3 regions of the Paraburkholderia sp. 2C genome follow, and region 3 is predicted to be linked to each of the others. Evidence: predicted binding sites of a transcription regulator. Region 3 holds the regulator's gene; each other region holds the start of a gene.
What was found. The regulator HrcA, encoded in region 3, represses chaperone genes, less so after heat shock. The targets are predictions, from matches to a motif close to TTAGCACTCNNNNNNNNNGAGTGCTAA.
Positions count from the first base shown of each region.

Region 1 (7,033 bases), on a different contig from region 3:
CACACTCTTTAGCAGCGGGTTCGACACGGTGTCGAGCGGTGCGGCATCGACGATCTGGTAGCCGCCGATCGCCGTCGCGATCAATGCGCCCGCGAGCAGAAACAGCACGACGGCGACAAGCGCCGCGATGCGCAGCGCGCGCGCGGCCCGTTCGGCGATCACGCCGTCCGTCTTCATCCTGACGAACGCCGCGCCGTGTGCCACGAGCATCGACACGCTGACGAGTCCGCACAGCAGCGCAAACGGATTGAGCAGCGCGAAAAAACTGCCGTGGTAAGTGGAGCGCAGATCCTGATCGAACGCGAACGGCACGCCTTGCAGCAGATTGCCGAATGCCACGCCGAACACGAGCGCCGGCACGAAGCCGCCGGCGAACAAGGCCCAATCCCACGCGTTGCGCCATCCCGCGTGTTCGCGTTTGCCGCGGTAGTCAAAGCCGACCGGCCGGAAGAACAGCGCGAACAGCACGAGCAGCATGGCGAAATAAAAGCCCGAGAACGACGCCGCATAAACAAGCGGCCACGCCGCGAACATCGCGCCGCCCGCGGTGACGAGCCAGACCTGATTGCCTTCCCAGGTTGCGCCGACGGTATTCACGACGATGCGCCGTTCGTTATCGTTCTTGCCGATAAATGGCAGCAGTATCGCGGCGCCCATATCGAAGCCGTCGGTGAGCGCAAAGCCGATCAGCAGCACGCCGATCAGCACCCACCAGATCAGTTTGAGGGTTGCGTAATCCATGATGATGTTTTCCGTTTCTGTGCAGAAAGAGGCGTATCGGATGGCGCCGAATTACGCGGCCGTTTTCACGCCGACCGGCTGCTCGCCGGGCAACTCGTGGTGATAGCGCCCGGTATGCAACGACGACGGTCCGAGCCGCGCGTACTTGAACATCAGCATGATCTCGATGATGAAAAGCGCCGTGTAGAACACGATAAAGCCCGCGAGACTCAGATAGAGATCGCTCGGCGCAAGGCTCGATGCGGATAGCGAGGTCGGCAGAATGCCGGCGATCGTCCACGGCTGGCGGCCGACTTCGGCGACGATCCAGCCGAACTCCGCGGCCAGCCACGGCAGCGGGATCGCCCAGACGGCCCAGCGCAGAAACCAGCGGCGTTTCTCGAGCAGCAGCGAACGCTGCGCGCAGAACCAGAATGCGAGCACGAATGTCGCGAGAAACAGAATGCCGAGGCCGACCATCAGGCGGAACGAAAAGAAGACGGGCGCGACCGGCGGAATGGTCTTTTTCGCGGCCTGCTGGATCTGTTCGGGCGTGGCGTCGGTGACGTTCGGCGTGAACTGCTTGAGCAGCAGCCCGTAGCCGAGGTCGGCCTTGTGCGCATCGAACGCGGCGCGCGCTTCGTCGCTCGTGTCGCCTTGCTTGAGCCGCTGCAGTGCCTCGTACGCGAGCATGCCGTTGCGGATGCGCACTTCGTGGCGCGCCATCAGCTCTTTGAGGCCGACGACGGGCTCGTCGAGCGAACGCGTCGCGATAATGCCGAGCGCGTATGGAATGCGGATCGCGTAGTCGGTCCGCTCTTCCTTTTGATTCGGAATACCGATGATGGTGAAGGGCGCGGGCGCCGGCGAGGTTTCCCATTCGGATTCGATCGCCGCGAGCTTGACCTGCTGCACTTCGCCGGTGCGATAGCCGGATTCGTCGCCGAGCACGATCACGCAAAGCGTCGAGGCGAGACCGAAGCCCGCCGCGATCGCGAACGAACGCAACGCGAATTCGGTGTCGCGGCGCTTGAGCAGATACCACGACGACACGCCGAGCACGAACATCGACGCCGTCACATAACCGGCCGACACCGTATGTACGAATTTCACCTGCGCGACCGGATTGAACACGACGTCGAACAGATTCGCGAGTTCCATGCGCATCGTTTCGTAGTTGAATTCGGCGCCGACCGGATTGTTCATCCAGCCGTTGGCCACGAGAATCCACAGCGCCGACAGGTTCGAGCCGAGCGCGACGAGAAACGTGACGATCAGATGCTGGACGCGCGAAAGCCGGTTCCAGCCGAAGAAAAAGAGCCCGACGAACGTCGATTCGAGGAAGAACGCCATCAATCCTTCGACCGCAAGCGGCACGCCGAAAATATCGCCGACGTAATGCGAGTAGTACGACCAGTTCGTGCCGAACTGGAATTCGAGCGTGAGGCCGGTCGTGACGCCCATGGCAAAGTTGATGCCGAACAGCTTGCCCCAGAACTGGGTCATGTCCTTGTAGATCTGTTTGCCGGTCATCAGGTAGACCGATTCCATGATCACAAGAAGCCACGACAGCCCGAGCGTGAGCGGGACAAACAGAAAATGGTAGAGCGCCGTAACGGCGAACTGAAGACGCGAAAGATCGACGACTTCGCTAACGGGCATGGTGATCACCTTCGGACGGATTCGATGCGGGCACCGACAGCAGTGCCTGCGCGACTTGCTCGGGCGGCAGCGACATGTGCTGCGCCTGCGGATGGTTGAAAAATGCAAACTTGAGCGCGAACAGCAACACAAACTTGATTGCGAGCACGATCGCGATGTCGCGTGCGAAGGTCGGGCCGCGCGCCCAGCCTGCGATGCGCGTCCACGTCCATGATGCGGCGCGCAGTGAGTTCCTGAGATTCAGCGTTATGGTCATGATCGGTTGACAACGACGTCACCCGGCCGGCCGCGCGTCGGTGTGCGTAGCGTTTGCCGGATGCATAACGATTCTAGGAGCGCGTTTGCCGCTGCGCGTAGTGCGCCGTGCGGCATGAAGTCGCGAAGGCATCCTTACGATACAAGTATTGTGATCCGCATTGCGCCAGGTCAAGGAAACGCAACGCCGGCAATGTCGAAATCGGGGACGCGAGGCGAGCGGAAATAAAAAAGCCCTGCCGGTCTTTCGACGGCAGGGCTTTTTGAGTGTCGCGAACGAAAGTTCGGAAGAACCTTCGTCGGTGTGGGTGTTCGTGTGCCGGGACAGCGCCCGGCATTCATGCGTTATACGTGGTTATGCGTACTCAGCGAGCGCGCTGCGCATCTTCTTCATCGCACTTGCTTCGATCTGGCGAATACGTTCCGCCGACACGCCGAATTCATCCGCCAGTTCGTGCAGCGTCGAGCCGCCCGAGCCATCGTCTTCGACTTGCAGCCAGCGCGCCTCGATAATCCGGCGGCTGCGCGCGTCGAGCGACTCCAGCGCGGAGGCAATGCCGTCGCTATGCAGCTTGTCCCGCTGACGCTGCGCCAGCACCGCAGTCGGCTCGCTGTGCGAATCCGCGAGGTAGGCGATCGGCGCGAACGATTCTTCGCCGTCCTCGACCTGGCCTTCCAGCGCGATATCGCCGCCCGACAAGCGGGTTTCCATCTCGGCGACTTCCTCGCGCTTCACGTTCAGCTCTTTCGCGAGGCCTTCGATTTCGTCAGGCGTGAACGACTGCAAACCCTGCTTATGGCTGCGCAGGTTGAAGAACAGCTTGCGCTGCGCCTTTGTTGTGGCGACCTTCACCATGCGCCAGTTGCGCAGGATGTATTCGTGGATCTCGGCCTTGATCCAGTGCATGGCGTACGACACGAGACGTACGTTCTGCTCGGGATCGAAGCGTTTCACCGCCTTCATCAGACCGATGTTGCCTTCCTGAATCAGATCCGCGTGCGGCAGGCCGTAGCCGAGATAGTTGCGTGCGATCGACACCACCAGCCGCAGGTGCGACAGAACCAGCCGCCGGGCGGACTCGAGGTTGTTCTGCTCGCGGAATTCCGTCGCGAACTGCCGCTCTTCTGCCGGCGTCAGCATCGGAATCCGGTTCACGGCCTGGATGTAGGCGTCGATATTGCCCAGCTGCCCGGGCAGAAGCGAAGCGTGCGCGAGCGTCAGTGCACCTGCCGAGCCGGCCTTAGCCGACAACGGGCTGAGAGTATTCGGAAGGGTCATTGCGTTACTCACGTAGCGTACTCCTTTGGGTCAGACAAAACGCCGTTTTTAAGCGGCGCCACCATGGATGTTAGCACTCAAGTCTACCGAGTGCTAACACTTAGAGGCCCTAGGGTCATCCAAGTTCCCGCTTTTCCTATCGAAACCTAATTCTCAATAGTATTGTACCCTGCCTGCGAGAAACTCCCTAGCAGGTTAGGATTCATCCGCACTGCGGTTGTGGGCATGTAGGGCGCATGATGTTATGCAAAACGCAGAAGCCCGCGGCAGCCGTGGCGGCATTTCCACGGAACGATACGTGCTGCTGTCTCAAAAATAGTCGTTTTGCACTCAACTCAACTTAAGGTTCAACCTGCCAAATTCAGGGCGCAAGATGAACGAAAACAAAGAGTTTTGGCGTGATCTGGTACTAAAAGGTGTTTGCGCGGCAACTTTTCTCGGTCTTTCCGGGGTCGCGGCGGCTGATCAGTTCGGGTTTCAGGTAGCAGGCGGGTGGGCGGACCGCCACACCAGCAAGGTCGATCTTGGTTTCGTGTGGGACCCGAATCTCACCTGGTGGCAAATGGGCGACTGGCATTTCTCGCTGGTCGGCGAGGCGCACGCGGCGTGGTGGAACACCGGTGAAGGCAACGTGAACAGGAACCTCGGCGAATTCGGCGTCACGCCGGTCGTGCGGTTTATCAAGGGCAGCGGCTGGATTCGGCCGTACCTCGAAGCGGGTATCGGCGTTCGACTGCTTACTCATGCGCGGCAGTCGACCAACTTCACGATGAGCTCCTCGTTCCAGTTCGCGGATATGGTGGGGGTCGGCTTCGGACTCGGCGAGAAACAGCACTACCAGGTCGGATATCGCTTTCAGCACCTGTCCAACGCCAGTATCAAAGAGCCCAATCCTGGTATAAATTTCCAGCAAGTCTACGTGCAGTACAACTTCTGACGACCGCGGCCGCTTTCGGCTCCGTCGTGAAGGGGCGAATGCGATGGCCGCTAAAGTGATCGAGGCGATTCGCGGGCTCGAACGCGAACGCTTTCGCGCGATGGTTGACGGCAATGGGCCGCAGCTCGACGCGTTGTTGTCGGACAGCGTGATCTACGTCCACACGAACGGCAAACGCGAGACGAAGCAGCAGTTCATCGACGCGATCACTGCGGGCCGCCGCCGCTATCGCCAGATCGAGATCCAGTCGCAGGATGTGCTGCCGGTGGGGCGCGAGACCTGTGTCGTCACGGGGCGCGCCTTGATCGAGATGGAAGCGAACAACGGCGCGCTGCTCTTTCCGATTGCTTACACCGCGATTCAGGCGCAGGAAGAAGGGCAGTGGCGCCTGATTGCCTGGCAGGCGACGCGCTGCGCGCTCGAGTGACGACGCGCGGGTGCGCCCGTTGCGATTGCTGCGTTTCCCGGTCACGCTGTCACTGCTGTTCCGGCCGCGCCTTTTGAGCCGGCCGTTCACGCGAGGCAATCCGATCTGAACTGCCCGCGTCCTGCTTCCTCGGCGCACTGCCTGCCTGCTTCTCGCGTTTCTTTCGACTCCTTTCCCGCTCTTTCCCGCTCTTTCGCGCTCTTTCCCGCGTGGCGCCCGCAAGCGATGTCAGGCCGCGACCCTGATCGGCTCGGGCGACACCGACACCCATACGCCGGAGCGGTTGATGCCGCTGATCACCGCGTCGATGACCGCCGTCGCCTCGTCGGTGGCGATGCCGGCGCCGTGCCGCAGCGTGTCGTCTCCGACGCGGCAGCCGACGAAGACGGCGATACGGCCGTCGGTCGCGCGCACGATTTCGCAGGACGTGATGTCGATGCGCCGCCCTGCCGCCGACGCGATTTCACCCGCGATGTGTTGCGCGTAGGCGTCATGCGCGCCACTGCCGGCTCCCGGCCGGGCGGCCGCCGCTGCAGCCGCCGTGCCGACGCGGATCGCGCGGCCCTCCCAATGCACACTCTGCGCGTCGACACGCCGCGCGGGGCCCGCGACGTCAAAGTACTCGCGCGCAAACAATGCGCAGATCGCTTCCGCGCTGACTTCGGCGCCCGACTGATCCGCGACGGCCTGCACCGCGTGGCTGAATTCGATCTGCACGCGACGCGGCGGCGCGAAGCCCATGGCGCGCTCGAGCAGATAGGTGGCGCCGCCTTTGCCCGACTGGCTGTTGACGCGAATCACCGCGTCGTAGCTGCGCCCGACATCGGCCGGATCGATCGGCAGATACGGCACTTCCCACACCGCATCGGGCGCCTGCTGCGCGAGGCCCTTGCGGATCGCGTCCTGATGCGAGCCCGAGAACGCGGTGTGGACGAGGTCGCCTGCATACGGATGGCGCGGATGCACGGCAATCCGGTTGCAGCGCTCGACCACGCGTCGCACCGCGTCGATATCGGAGAAGTCGAGGCCCGGGTCGATGCCCTGCGTGTAGAGGTTCAGCGCGAGCGTGACGAGATCGACGTTGCCGGTGCGCTCGCCGTTGCCGAACAGGCAGCCTTCGATGCGATCGGCGCCCGCCATCAGCGCGAGTTCCGCGGCCGCGACCGCGGTGCCGCGATCGTTATGCGGATGCACCGAGAGCACGATGCTGTCGCGGTAGCCGAGATTGCGGTCCATCCATTCGATCTGGTCCGCGTAGACATTCGGCGTTGCCGCTTCGACGGTGGCCGGCAGATTCACGATCATCTTGTGATCGCGCGTCGGCCGCCACGTTTGCGCGACGGCGTCGCAGACTTCGCGCGCGAACGCGAGCTCGGTCATGCTGAACGTCTCCGGCGAGTACTGATAGGTCCAGTGCGTTTTCGGCCGCGCGTCGGCGTACTGGCGGATCAGTCGCGTGCCGTCGACGGCGAGCGCCTTCACCTGCTCCTTCGACTGGTTGAACACGATCTTGCGGAACGACGGGCAGATCGCGTTGTACAGATGCACGATCGCGCGCGGCGCGCCTGCGAGCGCTTCGAAGGTGCGGGCGATCAGGTCCTCGCGCGACTGCACGAGCACTTCGATCGTCACGTCGTCGGGAATGCGCGCCTCGTCGATCAGCTTGCGAATGAAATCGAAGTCGGTCTGCGATGCGGACGGAAATCCGACTTCGATTTCCTTGAAGCCGATCGCGACGAGCATCTCGAAGAAT
Region 1 is NZ_BAAILL010000068.1:163,930-170,962, reverse strand. Features, by position in the region: gene cydB (cytochrome d ubiquinol oxidase subunit II) at 1-741, opposite strand, end outside; gene ACYPXD_RS31680 (cytochrome ubiquinol oxidase subunit I) at 793-2,382, opposite strand; gene cydP (cytochrome oxidase putative small subunit CydP) at 2,372-2,638, opposite strand; gene rpoH (RNA polymerase sigma factor RpoH) at 2,993-3,928, opposite strand; gene ACYPXD_RS31665 (acyloxyacyl hydrolase) at 4,290-4,853, shown strand; gene ACYPXD_RS31660 (nuclear transport factor 2 family protein) at 4,897-5,280, shown strand; gene leuA (2-isopropylmalate synthase) at 5,509-7,033, opposite strand, start outside.
Region 1: rpoH (RNA polymerase sigma factor RpoH) is a predicted target of HrcA. The motif match lies at 3,987-4,013, and genes of this name have one in related genera.

Region 2 (7,033 bases), on a different contig from region 3:
AAAATATAGAAGCTCTTCAGATTACGCATATGGTTACCCGTGCGTTGGACGCCGACGTGTTATGCCTGCCATGCTCACCCGTTTTGTTGCCCGTAACGTACGGATGAGCCGCGGGCCAATATGCTGACGCATTGTTAAAGGCGCCCAGGTACGAAGATGCACGGGGGCGTTCGACGACGGGACGGCGAAAAGATGCAGGAGGAAACCATGCCGCTGATTAGCCCACTATGCACAATACGGAATTCGTCCGCCCAACCTCGCCGATTCGCATGCCGTAGACTCTGAAGTTAGTCAGTGTGCTGCAATAGATATCGTTGGCAGGCTATCGCTACTGTGGAGCGCAATGCTCGTTCCCGATACACTTCCTATGTGGACCACCGTTTGAACGCCAGCCATCAAGCAGTGTCATAGTTGATGAATCGGACTGTGTTGGTGCTTAAAGCGCAACCGGCATTCATTCGGCGATACAGAGGTCGTTATGGCGCCGAAGCCACTGGCAAAAAATTTCAGCCGTTCCTCTGCCCCGTGAACTGGGCAAGCGACCACGCCTACCGCCTACCGTCCCTCTGGCGCATCTGCTGCAGTGTCAACGCATTCTCTCTGCGTCCCGTCCTGTGCAACCTGAGCCTGCCAGAGCAACGCGCCCACACTGACAAGACCGTTCCAGTCGATGGCATTCATCGTAGTGTGCTCGCGCGCAAGAAACTCGGCCAGCCAATGCAAGGGATAAGTTGCAACTGGCTGGCTTGAGGATTCTTCGACAGTCATGCCAAACAGCTCGAGGATACCTTCCACATTGATGTACGGCTTGTTCATCTCGATCTCCTCGGGCTTGGCGGCATCCACTTAACCGTTCCGATGTCCATGCAGATCCCCGGCGAATAAACGAATGCATGCGCCCGGACATCGACACGAGATAAAGGATCAAGGAGGGAGAGAGAGAACGATGAATACCGCTGTCTGCCTGCGGTCGATGATGAGCAGCAATCGCTTCTTGAAAGCTTCTGTTACAGAAAGTACGCTGCGTCCCGCAAAGCGTCAAGCTATTTCGGTCGGCCATGTTCAATGGCCCGCGGGCCTCACTGGCTCGCGGGCGTGGGGCAATCCAACTTGCGTGCACTTGACCGCCATGCGAGCAAATCGCGACATACTTCAATCGCGCGCGGTAGATGTACGAGGTTGTTTTCGTCGATTGGTAAACTTATATCGAAAGGCTCTAAAGACAATATGGTGATGGACTCAATTAAAGATCGGCCCGCACCCAATTGCTGAGATAAGAGGATTTCGCGAATAGCTGGCGATATTAGACACTGTCTTGCCTCGCGACAGCGTCTACCTGGCGGCGGTACCGTGCATTCCGTTGGGTAATTCGCCCGGAGGTTGTCCGGCGACATCAAGCTTCACGTATACATCGCTTCGCGTAATGCCTCTCCTCGCGGCACCACAACCATCGATGACATGCTGATGCGCCACGACGCCGCAGTACGTTCAACGTTCACTGGTCGTACCGTAGGCAGAGATCGAAGCGTTGGTTGACGCACGAAACGATAATTCGCGCTTCCTGCCTACATTAGGACTACACTGAAATGGGTAATCTTAGGAGCAGTGTCATGATCGAAGCCACCCCCCAATCCACCTTTCGTGGTCTTCCACTGACTCTCGAGCAGGACGCGGAACTGAGGCATTACATAAAGAGGAAAAGACAGTACGGCGAGCCATGGGGCACGCCCGAGTTGGAAGCCATGCTTGATGACATGCTGGAGCCTCCAGGAGTCGACGACGTGGAAGCGGGTGCTGCTATCAATGTGACCAGGTCAGCCAGAGAACGCGCGACAGCTTCTGTCGACGAGGCAATGGAACCCATTGAGGCAAGCGAGGAGCGGAACGCGGCCATGGAAGCCGAAGGAATGAAAGGGCCGAGAAGGTAGATCCTCGAGTCGAATCATTGCGGCGCGCTCGGTATTCTCAGGAAACACCTCGTCACCGAGCATGAAAACGTATCAATCTGATCTGATCAAAGTGCTTGTCGACGTCATGGAAGCGACGTGGCGTGCCGACGGTCGGGCACGAATGTATAAATGGAACTCGAATGCCGAAGCGAACCAGAGTGTACCCAACCTCGCCGGTCGCGCAGAGCGACTACGTCACCGAGCAGAAGGAGCGTGTCTCTGCACGAGGAAAGGCGGAAAGCGAGCGCGCGCGGAAGCGGCTCGACATGGAGGCCCGTGTCAATGTCGACGCGAGCAAGTGGCGATATATCTGTCTTGGTGATTAGATGGAAAAAGCCAGCTTGGTGCTCAATTTTCCTAATCCCAGTCGCATCTACGACGCGTCCAGACGATGTGTGTGCTTCTGGGGCTACGACAATGCTCGCGAAATTGCCTTTCTCGTCGACGATACGTTGCTGACAAAACTGAATCCCGACATGGATTCTGACGAGTCCTCGTTGCTCGCAACCTTCGACCGCTACCGCGACCGAATTCTGGGACTTGCCAGAACCGTTTATAAGGGTGGGCCCCGGAACAGATACACAATCTCATGAATGAGAGGAGTGTGCTGCCAACGAGCGCGGCATAACATGTTGTCGCACAGGGCCTGCTGTTGCCGGCCTGCATGGGCCAGGTCATGCAGCATTGCTGATTTTACCAGACGCTGCAACCTCCAACTTCGAATGCTGGTGCGCGGCATGTGCGGCCCTCTGCAGATGATTCAAGCCTCTGCATTGTATTTTGCAATACTAAATGAGTAAATAAGATAAAAATCTCGCCAACCGACGCCTGGTGCATAACGGGGGCGCACCACTTAACGACACAGCCGAATTTCACCGGATCAGAGGGGGCTTGGGCATCAACGCAATACCTTCGGATGTCAATCTGGTGGATGTTCCTGCTGATGAACTGGATAGGTTGCGCGCGATTGACCGGTCGTAGCGACAGCGCTTCGGGCACGGGGGGCGGGTTAAAGCATTCCTCAACAGGAGTAAATCATGAGCACACTTGACCCCAGGAGCAACCAGGCTGGCACCGGTGCCAAAATCGTCGGGAGCGGAGTCGGCGAAGGGCCCGGACCGGAAGTGATGGCGGAGGACACGCTTGAAGGAAACAGCGTGGTAAAGTCGGACGGGGAGCACGTTGGCAAGGTTGCAAACATCATGCTGGACGTGCGCAGCGGACGCGTTGCGTATGCGGTGCTGTCAGAAGGCGGATATCTCTGTATGGGAACGACGCTGCACGCGATTCCATGGAACGCGCTAACGTTGGATACCGACCAGAAATGTTTCCGTGTCGATACTACCGCGCAGGCACTCAAGGAGGAGGTTGGGTTCGATAAGGACCATTGACCCTCTATGGCTGATGCCGCCTGGGGTACTAGGGTGCATGATTATTACGGTCGTGCACCATACTGGGTTGCTACACGCGACGTCGTAGAAGGGCGCGCAAGCGCCGCCGACCTCTGACTTGTAGAGCACGCCGGCGGCGGCGTTCGGTGAATCGACATGCTCTCTCGCAGCGTTCTAACCGCCCCTCTCGCACTGCCGCGTGCGTCCGTTATCGGCGTGGCGGTGACGTCTATACCTGTCACAGCAGCCGTTGCCCTGGATAGGCCAGACGTACCGCATATGGCCGCGATGTCAACCGTCCTCCTCGTCGACGACTCGGAGAATCCGTGCCTGAAAATGGACCGGGCCGAGTTATGTAGTCGTGTGCGCTGGCCCAGCCGGTGTTCGTTGACCGCCCATTGTGATGCTGTCAGCCGAGCCGGAGCCGGAACAGTGGCAGTCCGTTGATGGTCTGCTTTCACAAACGGGCGGATCTCAATCTGCCCATGGATTGCCTCGATGCGTTCATTGCCCGGCGCCTGCCGGCTGTATCAAGCCTGCGGCAATTGATGGGAGAGGCTTGGCACTGAGCTTGAACAGGTCTTCGATGAGATTTCCCCGGGACTTTGACAATGCAAACGAGTCGCGACAGTCCAAGGCAGCTCACTGCCCCAAACAACTGCCAATCCGGTTGCACGAAGTGGCCATGGGCGAAGAGATCTGCGAATGACAGCGCGTGGCTCTCCAATGCCCCGAAGGACAATGCTTCGCGACGAAGTCGATGCATGTAGTCGGCACGCGGGTTTTCCCTTGTAAACCATTCCTTGCGCGCTGCGAGTCCGGCGTGACTCGGAGAACGTGCAACGACAATGCTAGCTGCGGGCGGCATGCCATAGCTCAGCGCTGGTCATGAAGTTGTTGTTTTGTCGAGGGTTTTTGAAATCGGGTAGGCGTTTGGGACGTCGTGGAAGTTCAAACTTGAGTGAATCTCGACAGACACCCGGTTAAACGTCATGTCGCTTCTTGAATTTGTCACTGCCCCTCCATATAATTAGCACTCGTCGCACCCGAGTGCTAACAATTTCTCCGGCCGGGCTCTCCGGCCGGGTTTGTCCTCAGCGTTCTTCAGTCTCAACCCAAGAGAGGAGTATGTATGAACCTTCGTCCTTTGCATGATCGCGTGATCGTCAAGCGTCTTGACCAGGAAACCAAGACCGCTTCGGGCATCGTGATCCCCGACGCCGCAGCGGAAAAGCCGGATCAAGGCGAAATTCTGGCAGTTGGCCCGGGCAAGCGTGACGACAAGGGCGGCCTGATCCAGCTCGACGTGAAGGTGGGCGATCGCGTCCTGTTCGGCAAGTACGCTGGCCAGACCGTCAAGGTCGACGGCCAGGAACTGCTGGTGATGCGCGAAGAAGACATCATGGCTGTGGTGAACAAGTAAGTTCAACGTCCCCAGTTCATTCAAAAGCATTCAAGGAGTTAGAAGATGGCAGCTAAAGACGTCGTATTCGGCGATTCCGCCCGCGCGAAGATGGTCGAGGGCGTGAACATTCTCGCCAACGCAGTGAAGGTTACGCTGGGTCCGAAGGGCCGCAATGTCGTGCTCGAGCGTAGCTTCGGCGGCCCGACGGTCACCAAGGACGGTGTGTCGGTCGCGAAGGAAATCGAGCTGAAAGACAAGCTCCAGAACATGGGCGCGCAAATGGTCAAGGAAGTCGCTTCCAAGACCAGCGACAACGCCGGCGACGGTACCACCACGGCTACCGTGCTCGCACAATCGATCGTCCGCGAAGGCATGAAATACGTCGCATCGGGCATGAACCCGATGGACCTGAAGCGCGGTATCGACCGGGCTGTGGCCGCAGCCATCGAAGAGCTGCGCAAGATCAGCAAGCCGTGCACGACGAACAAGGAAATTGCGCAAGTCGGCGCGATCTCGGCGAACAGCGATTCGTCGATCGGCGATCGTATCGCTGAAGCGATGGACAAGGTCGGCAAGGAAGGCGTGATCACCGTCGAAGACGGCAAGTCGCTGCAAGACGAACTCGACGTCGTCGAAGGCATGCAGTTCGACCGCGGCTACCTGTCGCCGTACTTCATCAACAACCCGGACAAGCAAGTCGCCGTCCTCGAGAACCCGTTCGTGCTGCTGCACGACAAGAAGGTGTCGAACATCCGCGATCTGCTGCCGGTGCTCGAGCAAGTCGCGAAGGCTGGCCGTCCGCTGCTGATCATCGCTGAAGACGTCGAAGGCGAAGCGCTCGCCACGCTCGTCGTCAACAACATCCGCGGCATTCTGAAGACCGTTGCCGTCAAGGCGCCGGGCTTCGGCGACCGTCGCAAGGCCATGCTCGAAGACATCGCGATCCTGACCGGCGGCCAGGTAATCGCGGAAGAAACTGGCCTGTCGCTCGAGAAGGCTACGCTGGCCGAACTGGGCCAGGCGAAGCGTATTGAAGTGGGCAAGGAAAACACGACGATCATCGACGGCGCAGGCGAAGCAGCCAGCATCGAAGCGCGCGTGAAGCAGGTGCGCACGCAGATCGAAGAAGCGACGTCGGACTACGACCGTGAAAAGCTGCAGGAGCGCGTGGCGAAGCTGGCCGGCGGCGTGGCAGTGATCAAGGTCGGCGCTGCGACCGAAGTCGAAATGAAGGAAAAGAAGGCACGTGTCGAAGACGCCCTGCACGCTACGCGCGCAGCCGTTGAAGAAGGCATCGTGGCCGGCGGCGGCGTCGCGCTGATCCGCGCTCGCGCTTCCATCGCGGGCGTGAAGGGCGACAACGCCGATCAGGACGCAGGTATCAAGATCGTGCTGCGCGCGATGGAAGAGCCGCTGCGCCAGATCGTCACGAACGGCGGCGAAGAAGCAAGCGTCGTGGTGGCAGCGGTTGCCGGCGGCAAGGGCAACTACGGCTACAATGCAGCGACCGGCGAGTACGTCGACATGGTCGAAGCAGGCGTGGTGGACCCGACGAAGGTTACGCGCACGGCGCTGCAAAACGCAGCTTCGGTCGCTGGCCTGCTGCTGACGACGGACGCCGCCGTGGTCGAACTGCCGAAGGAAGACGCACCGATGCCTGGCGGCATGCCCGGCGGTATGGGCGGCATGGGCATGGACATGTAATTCGACGTCAAGTCGAAGCGCATGTCGGGGGCGCGCTGCGAGGCGCGTTCCTGCTCAAAAAGAAAACCCGCAGCGTGAGCAATCACGGTGCGGGTTTTTTATGCGCGTGCGAATGGCGCGTCAACTGCCAAAGGGCGATGTCGGCGCCGGGCGGCCCGCATCAAACGCATGGGCGGCCCGACATCTCATCAATGCCGCGCCTCTCCCGGCGCATCGCGCTTGCCGCTCGCCGTGGGCGCATCGTCATCGGTTTCTCTTGCCCAGAAAAACCGGTCGGGCAAGTACGCGCCCATCCCAGGCCGGAACGCGTTCTGCATTGCCTGAAACAGATACTCCTGCGCTTCGCGCACCGCTTCCGCCGGTTCCTGGCCATTCGCAAGCAATGCGGCAATCGCCGCGCCGAGCGTATCGGTCATTCCGGTCACGCGCTGCGCGCCGCGGTCCCACAGGTCCTGCCGCAACTGACCTTCCTCGCAGTAGAGCGTGTTGACGAGCCGATGCGTACCTGTTTCCATCGACAGAATGTATTCACAGCCCTGCGCCAGCAGATGCGATACGGCCGCATCGAGTGTCGGCGCCTCGGC
Region 2 is NZ_BAAILL010000009.1:54,027-61,059, reverse strand. Features, by position in the region: gene ACYPXD_RS01270 (AI-2E family transporter) at 1-29, opposite strand, end outside; gene ACYPXD_RS01265 (hypothetical protein) at 556-846, opposite strand; gene ACYPXD_RS01260 (hypothetical protein) at 1,611-1,928, shown strand; gene ACYPXD_RS01255 (DUF1488 family protein) at 2,276-2,542, shown strand; partial or broken gene ACYPXD_RS01250 (PRC-barrel domain-containing protein) at 2,987-3,457, shown strand; gene groES (co-chaperone GroES) at 4,473-4,763, shown strand; gene groL (chaperonin GroEL) at 4,809-6,449, shown strand; gene ACYPXD_RS01235 (hydroxymethylpyrimidine/phosphomethylpyrimidine kinase) at 6,638-7,033, opposite strand, start outside.
Region 2: groES (co-chaperone GroES) is a predicted target of HrcA. The motif match lies at 4,371-4,397, and genes of this name have one in related genera.

Region 3 (7,033 bases):
CGTACGGCAAGCTCGGCGGCAAAGAGCTCGGGTACGCATCGGACCTCGATCTGATCTTTTTGTACGACGATCCGGCCGAGGTGGCGCCCGATGTCTATGCGACCTTCACGCGCCGGCTGATCTCGTGGCTCACGACCGCGACCGGCGCCGGCACGCTATTCGACGTCGATCTGCGCTTGCGGCCGAACGGCGAATCAGGGCTGCTCGTGACGGATCTCGATGCATTTCGCCGCTATCAGCTGCGCGAAGGCGACGCGGCGAATACCGCGTGGGTCTGGGAGCATCAGGCGCTGACGCGCGCGCGCTATTGCGCCGGCGACACGCAGATCGGCGCGCGCTTCGAGGCGATTCGCGAACAGGTGCTGACGATGCCGCGCGAGGCAGCGCCCCTCATGAAGGAAATCGTCGAGATGCGCGAGCGCGTGGAGGCCGGGCATCCGAACCGCACGCCGCTGTTCGATCTGAAGCACGACCGCGGCGGGATGGTCGATATCGAGTTCACGGTTCAGTACTGGGTGCTGCTGCATGCGGCGCGCGATCCCGAGCTGATCCGCAATACCGGCAATATCGCGCTGCTGCGCGAGGTGTCGCGGTTTGGGCTCATGAGCGGCGACGAAGCGGAAACGGTCGGCGCGGCGTACCGGCGGTACCGGAAGCTGCAGCACCAGTTGCGGCTCGATGGGATGGAGAAGGCGCGGGTCGACCCGGTAACCGTGACGGCGGAGCGCGACGCGGTATTGCAGCTTTGGAAGCGGGTGTTCGGCTGACTCGCGATGCTCGGGGCACCGGGAAGCGGTAGTGAAGGGCTGAAGGGCAGGGGCGCCGTTGCATTGGGCGGCCCCCGCTGCTTCGTTAGCGGGTGAAGGTCATGCCGTCAGCATTTCCTTCGCGTGCTTGCGGGTTGTCGCGGTGATTTCGAGGCCGCCGAGCATCCGCGCGACCTCTTCGATCCGGCTCGCCTTGTCGAGCGGCGTGACGGTGCTGAGCGTTGCGCCCTTGCTACCCTTGCCGTTTTTGCCGTTCGTGCTCTTCGCGACCTGGAAATGATGGTCGCCGCGCGCGGCGACTTGCGGCAAGTGCGTCACGCACAATACCTGACGGTCGCGGCCCAACTGATGCAGCAGCCGCCCGACCACTTCCGCGACGCCACCGCCGATGCCGGTGTCGACTTCGTCGAAGATCAGCGTCGGGGTCGGGCTCGCCGTGCTCGCGATTACCGCGAGCGCGAGACTGATACGCGCGAGCTCGCCGCCCGATGCGACTTTGGCGAGCGGCCGCAGCGGCACGCCCGCATGGCCGGCCACGCGGAACTCGATCTGCTCGAGCCCATGCGCGCCGCCTTCCGGCAACGCGACAAGCGCCACTTCGAAGCTGCCGCCCGCCATCGACAGTTCCTGCATGCCGGTGGTCACCGCCGAGCCGAGTGCCTTCGCCGCTTTTCCGCGCGCCTTCGACAGCTGTTTCGCTTCGGCGAGGTAGGCGTCTCTCGCCTTGCTCTCGGCGGCGCGCAGGCTGTCGAGGTCGGCCGCGGCATCGAGCGCGTCGAGCTGCGCGCGGCGCGCCTGATGTTCTTCGGGCAACGATTCGGGCTGCAGCCGGAATTTGCGCGCCGCCGAATGCAATGCGTCGAGGCGTTTTTCGACTTCCGCGAGCCGGTCGGGATCGAGTTCGAGCCGCTGCGCATAGTGCGATAGCGAGTACGACGCTTCCTGCAACTGGATCTCGGCCGGTTCGAGCGCCGCGAGCGCGTCGTTGAGCGCAGGGTCGATTTCCGCGAGATCGCGCAGCTTCGAGATGATCGCGCCGAGCTGCGTGATCATCGCGTCGTCCGATTCGGACAGTGCGCCCAGCGCGCCCTGCACGCCGTCGATCAGGTTCGCGGAATGCGACAGACGCCGGTGTTCGCTATTCACCTCTTCCCATTCGCCGGGCTGCGGCGCGAGCTTGTCGAGTTCGGCGAGCTGCCAGGCGAGCCGTTCGCGTTCGAGCTGCAGTTCGCGGTCGCGCGACTGCGCGTGCTCGACCGCCTGCGCCGCGTCGCGCCAGCCGCGCCACGCGCGCGATACCGCGGCGGCCACATCGGCGAGCCCCGCATGCGTATCGAACAGCTCGCGCTGCGCGTCGGGGCGCATCAGCAATTGATGCGCATGCTGGCCGTGGATGTCGACGAGCATTTCGCCGAGCTCGCGCAACTGCGCGAGCGTCGCGACCGTGCCGTTGATGAACGCCCGCGAGCGGCCGTTTGCATCGATCACGCGGCGCAGCAGGACGGTGCCGTCCTGCGCTTCGCCGTCTTCGGGTTGCGCGGCGAGCGCCTGGTCGTCGAGCCACTGGTCGACGAGCGTGTGCGTGTCGAATTCCGCGGTGATGTCTGCGCGTGTTTCGCCGGCGCGCACGACGCTCGCGTCGCCGCGCGCGCCGAGCGCCAGTGCAAGCGCGTCGATCAGAATCGACTTGCCGGCGCCGGTTTCACCGGAGAAGACCGTAAAGCCGCTGTCGAATTCGAGGTCGAGCGCGGCGACGATGACGAAATCGCGAATCGAGAGGTGGCGAAGCATGGAGTCGGCTGGTTCGTGTGTCCGGCAGCGTGCGGGTTGGATAGGGGGATGATGCGGCGGGTGGGTCCGGTTCGTGCGGTCCGGCGGGTCTGCCATGTCCGGATTGTTCGCGGTTGTCCTCGATGCTTGCCGGATCAGTTGTCGTCTTCTTCATCGCTTTCGTGCGACGGGTATTCGTTCCAGTGCAGCTTCTTGCGCAGTGTGGCGTAGTAGCTGTAGCCGACCGGATGCAGGAACGGCACCGTATGGCGCGAGCGGCGCACCTCGATCGTATCGTTCAGTTCGAGCGACGTGAACGACTGCATGTCGAAATTCACATTGACGTCGCGGCCCGAGATGATCTGGATGCTCACATTCGAATGGTCCGGCAGCACGATCGGCCGGTTCGACAGCGCATGCGGCGCGATCGGCACGAGCACGATGCCATCGAGTTGCGGATGGAGGATCGGCCCGTTCGTCGAAAGCGCATAGGCGGTCGAGCCGGTCGGCGTGGCGACGATCAGTCCGTCCGAGCGCTGGTTGTACATGAAGCGGCCGTCCACCGACACGCGCAATTCCACCATGCCGGACACGCCGCTGCGGTTCACGACCACGTCGTTGAACGCGAGCGCGTGGTAGAGCGGTTCGCCGGCGCGCATGATGCGCGCCTCGAGCAGCGTGCGCTCCTCGCGCTCGAAGCTGCCGCCGAGCATCTGCACGACGATCGTCTGCATATCCGAGATCGGGATGTCGGTGATGAAGCCGAGGCGCCCGTGGTTGATGCCGATCAGCGGTGTCTTGTAGGGCGCGAGCTGGCGGCCGATGCCGAGCATCGTGCCATCGCCCCCTAGCACGACCGCGACATCGGCGCGCGCGCCGATCTCCGCGGGCCGCAGCGCCGGATAGCCAGTGACGCCGATCTCCTGTGCGATCTGCGCCTCGAATACGATATCGAACCCGCGCCTGGCGATGCAGGACGCGAGTTGCATCAGCGGCTCGCCGATGCCGGGCGTCTGGGGGCGCCCGACGAGCGCAACGGTCTTGAACTGGCTGGTAACTTGCATGCCGGCATTACACCATAGCTGCGGGCCGAAAAGAACCGTCGCCCCGCGTCGGAAGAACCGTCGTAGCGGGCCGAAGGAGCCGTCGATGCTGGCGCCGGCGCGGGTAAGCGCCGCTCTCTTGCGTATAGCCGATTATCGTTAGAATGGTGAAGCGCTGATGACAACGGCCGGCGCTTGCCCTCGTCAGCGCGCGAGCGAGGGCCTTCGCGGTGCGCTTCGCATGGCGCGGCGCCGCAATGTCTTGCGGGGTGCGTGCCGCAGGTACGCTTAACGCTCGCGGCGGCGTCGTCATTGAGCTAAAATTTTTCGCCATGTTAGATCCTCGCGCACAAACCCTCCTCAAAACGCTGATCGAGCGGTATATCGCCGAAGGTCAGCCGGTCGGCTCGCGCACGTTGTCGCGGTTTTCCGGGCTCGAGCTGAGCCCGGCCACCATCCGCAACGTGATGTCCGACCTCGAGGAGCTCGGTCTCGTGATCAGCCCGCACACGTCGGCTGGGCGCATTCCGACGCCGCGCGGTTACCGGCTTTTCGTCGACACGATGCTGACCGTCGAATCGGTCGCCGACGAAGAGGCTGTCACACGGGCTGTCAAGAAAACGCTGCAGCCCGACGTGCTGCAGACGGGCGAGCCGCAAAAAATCGTCGCGGCCGCGGCGAGCGTGCTGTCCAATCTGTCCCAGTTCGCCGGCGTCGTGCTGACGCCGCGGCGCAGCCATGTATTCAAGCAGATCGAATTCATGCGCTTGTCCGACAAGCGTATTCTGCTCATCATCGTGACGCCCGAAGGCGATGTGCAGAACCGGATGATGGCGACGCAGCGCGACTATTCGCCGGCCGAACTCATCGAAGCGTCGAACTACATCAACGCGCATTTCGCCGGCCTGTCGTTCGACGAAGTGCGCCGCCGGCTGCGCGAAGAGATCGACCAGCTGCGCGGCGACATGACGACGCTGATGCATGCCGCCGTTACCGCGAGCACCGACGAAACCGATACGGGCGAAACCGTATTGATTTCGGGCGAACGCAAACTGCTCGAAGTGGCCGATCTTTCGTCGGACATGGCGCGGCTGCGCAAGCTGTTCGATGTGTTCGACCAAAAGACGAGCCTCCTTCAATTGCTCGACGTATCGAGCCACGCGCAAGGCGTGCAGATTTTCATCGGCGGCGAATCGAATCTCGTGCCGATCGAGGAAATGAGCGTCGTGACCGCGCCGTACGAAGTGAACGGCACGATTGTCGGTACGCTCGGCGTAATCGGCCCGACACGCATGGCTTATAACCGCGTGATTCCGATTGTCGATATCACGGCGCGCCTGCTTTCGTTGACGCTAAGCCAGCAGTAGATGCCTCCCTGTGCGGCGTGCCGCACGTTTTCATGCATGTACCTGCCTTCATGATGCTGCGTTGTGCGGTGTTTGCCAATCTGCCGAATGGCCAGGTTTCGGCCGCGAACCGCGCCGCTATAATGGCCTTCACCTGATACGTTGCTGCCTTCGGTCGCATGGAGCGACTTGCGGTGGTCTCGAGCGGCCGTACACGGCGCGCTTCCTTTGCCTCATAGCCCTTTGCCTTTTGCCCGTAATCTATGCGCTTTGATCTCGAGCGGCCTCTGCAGTCCGCTGTCGCACACCGCGTCGCGGTCCTGCTGATCAATCTCGGTACGCCCGATGCACCGACGACGGGCGCTGTGCGGCGCTATCTCGCGCAATTTCTGTCGGATCCGCGCGTCGTCGAAATTCCCGCGGTGCTGTGGCAAGTCATTCTGCGCACGGCCATTCTGCCGTTTCGCAGCCCGGCGTCGGCGAAAAAGTACGCGGCGGTGTGGATGCCCGAAGGGTCGCCGCTCAGGGTCTACACCGAAAAGCAGGTGGAAGGCCTGCGCCAGTTGCTGCACGCGAACGACTACGCAGTGATCGTCGACTACGCGATGCGCTACGGCACGCCCGACATCCCGGCAATGCTGAACCAGCTGAAGCTGGCGGGCGCCGAGCGCGTGCTGCTGATGCCCATGTACCCGCAGTACTCGTCGTCCACCACCGCCACTGCGTTCGATGCGGCGTTCGGCGCGCTCAAGCGGATGCGCAATCAGCTCGAGATCCGCACCGTGCGTCACTATGCGGATCATCCCGCTTATATCGCTGCGCTCGCCGCGCAGGTGAATCACTACTGGCATGTGCACGGCCGCCCGGATTTTGCAGCCGGGGACAAGCTGGTATTGAGTTTTCATGGCGTGCCCAAACGTACGCTCGATCTCGGCGACCCCTATCACGAGCAGTGTCAGCAAACGGCGTCACTGCTTATGCATGCGCTGGAACTGACGCCGGTCGAGTGCCGTGTCACGTTTCAGTCCCGCTTCGGCAAGGCGGAATGGCTGCAGCCCTATACCGCGCCGACGGCCAAAGAACTCGGTGCGGCCGGTGTGCGTCGTATCGATGTGTTTTGCCCCGGCTTTACCGCCGACTGTCTCGAGACGATCGAGGAAATCGGCATGGAAGTGCGCGATGAGTTCGTGCACGCGGGCGGCAAGGAGTTTCACCGTATCGCCTGCCTGAATGCGTCGCCGGTCTGGATTGCCGCGCTTGGCGAAATCGTCGCGCAGCATCTGCAAGGGTGGCCGGTGCAGGAGAGTGCGCGGCAGGCAGCGGTGGCGTCGTAAGCGAAGTGTGCGGGCATGCCACCTGCGTCGGTTATCCGGTAACCCGGTTCGTGTGCCGCGGAAGGCCATGGCGCGCGAGGCGTTTGAATGACAGATAGATGAACTACAAGATTTCGACTGAACCCGACGCCCGGTTGCGCATCGATAAATGGTTGTGGGCGGCGCGTTTCTTCAAGACGCGGTCGCTTGCGGCAGATGCGGTCGAGAAGGGGCGGGTGCGCATTGGCGGTGCGAGCGTCAAACCCGCGAAGGACGTGCGGGTGGGCGACCTCGTCGCAATCGAAATCGAGCGGATTGTCTGGCAGGTGCAGGTGCTGGGCGTGTGCGATGTGCGAGGGCCCGCCTCGGTCGCGCAGACGCTTTATGCCGAAACGGACGAAGGCCGGACGAAGCGGCTGGCGGAACTCGAGCGGCGCAAGCACTTCCGGGAGCCGACAGCCACGCTGCACGGCCGGCCGACGAAACGCGACCGGCGCATTATCGACAAACTTTCAGGTGGGGATTGAACAGCGACTCCATCGTCGCGTGCACACCGCCATATTCGGTGGTGTGGTCGTTGACGGCGCCGGACATGCAGATGGTCGTGGTTCCCGCGATGAGCACCAAGGCGACCACCGATATTGCGAAGGTCAGTTTCACGGTACTCCCCTTGGAGATGCAAAACGGGAAACGGGCGGTTCACGGTGGTAAGCGACACGTCAGATTAGGGTAAACATGCCTTTTCCGACGTTCTCAATGAGTTTAGGCCACTCGCGGACCGCGCTCAATCTCAA
Region 3 is NZ_BAAILL010000049.1:360,751-367,783, reverse strand. Features, by position in the region: gene glnE (bifunctional [glutamate--ammonia ligase]-adenylyl-L-tyrosine phosphorylase/[glutamate--ammonia-ligase] adenylyltransferase) at 1-767, shown strand, start outside; gene recN (DNA repair protein RecN) at 867-2,558, opposite strand; gene ACYPXD_RS25930 (NAD kinase) at 2,693-3,601, opposite strand; gene hrcA (heat-inducible transcriptional repressor HrcA) at 3,913-4,947, shown strand; gene hemH (ferrochelatase) at 5,190-6,260, shown strand; gene ACYPXD_RS25915 (RNA-binding S4 domain-containing protein) at 6,359-6,766, shown strand; gene ACYPXD_RS25910 (hypothetical protein) at 6,738-6,899, opposite strand; gene ACYPXD_RS25905 (hypothetical protein) at 6,959-7,033, opposite strand, start outside.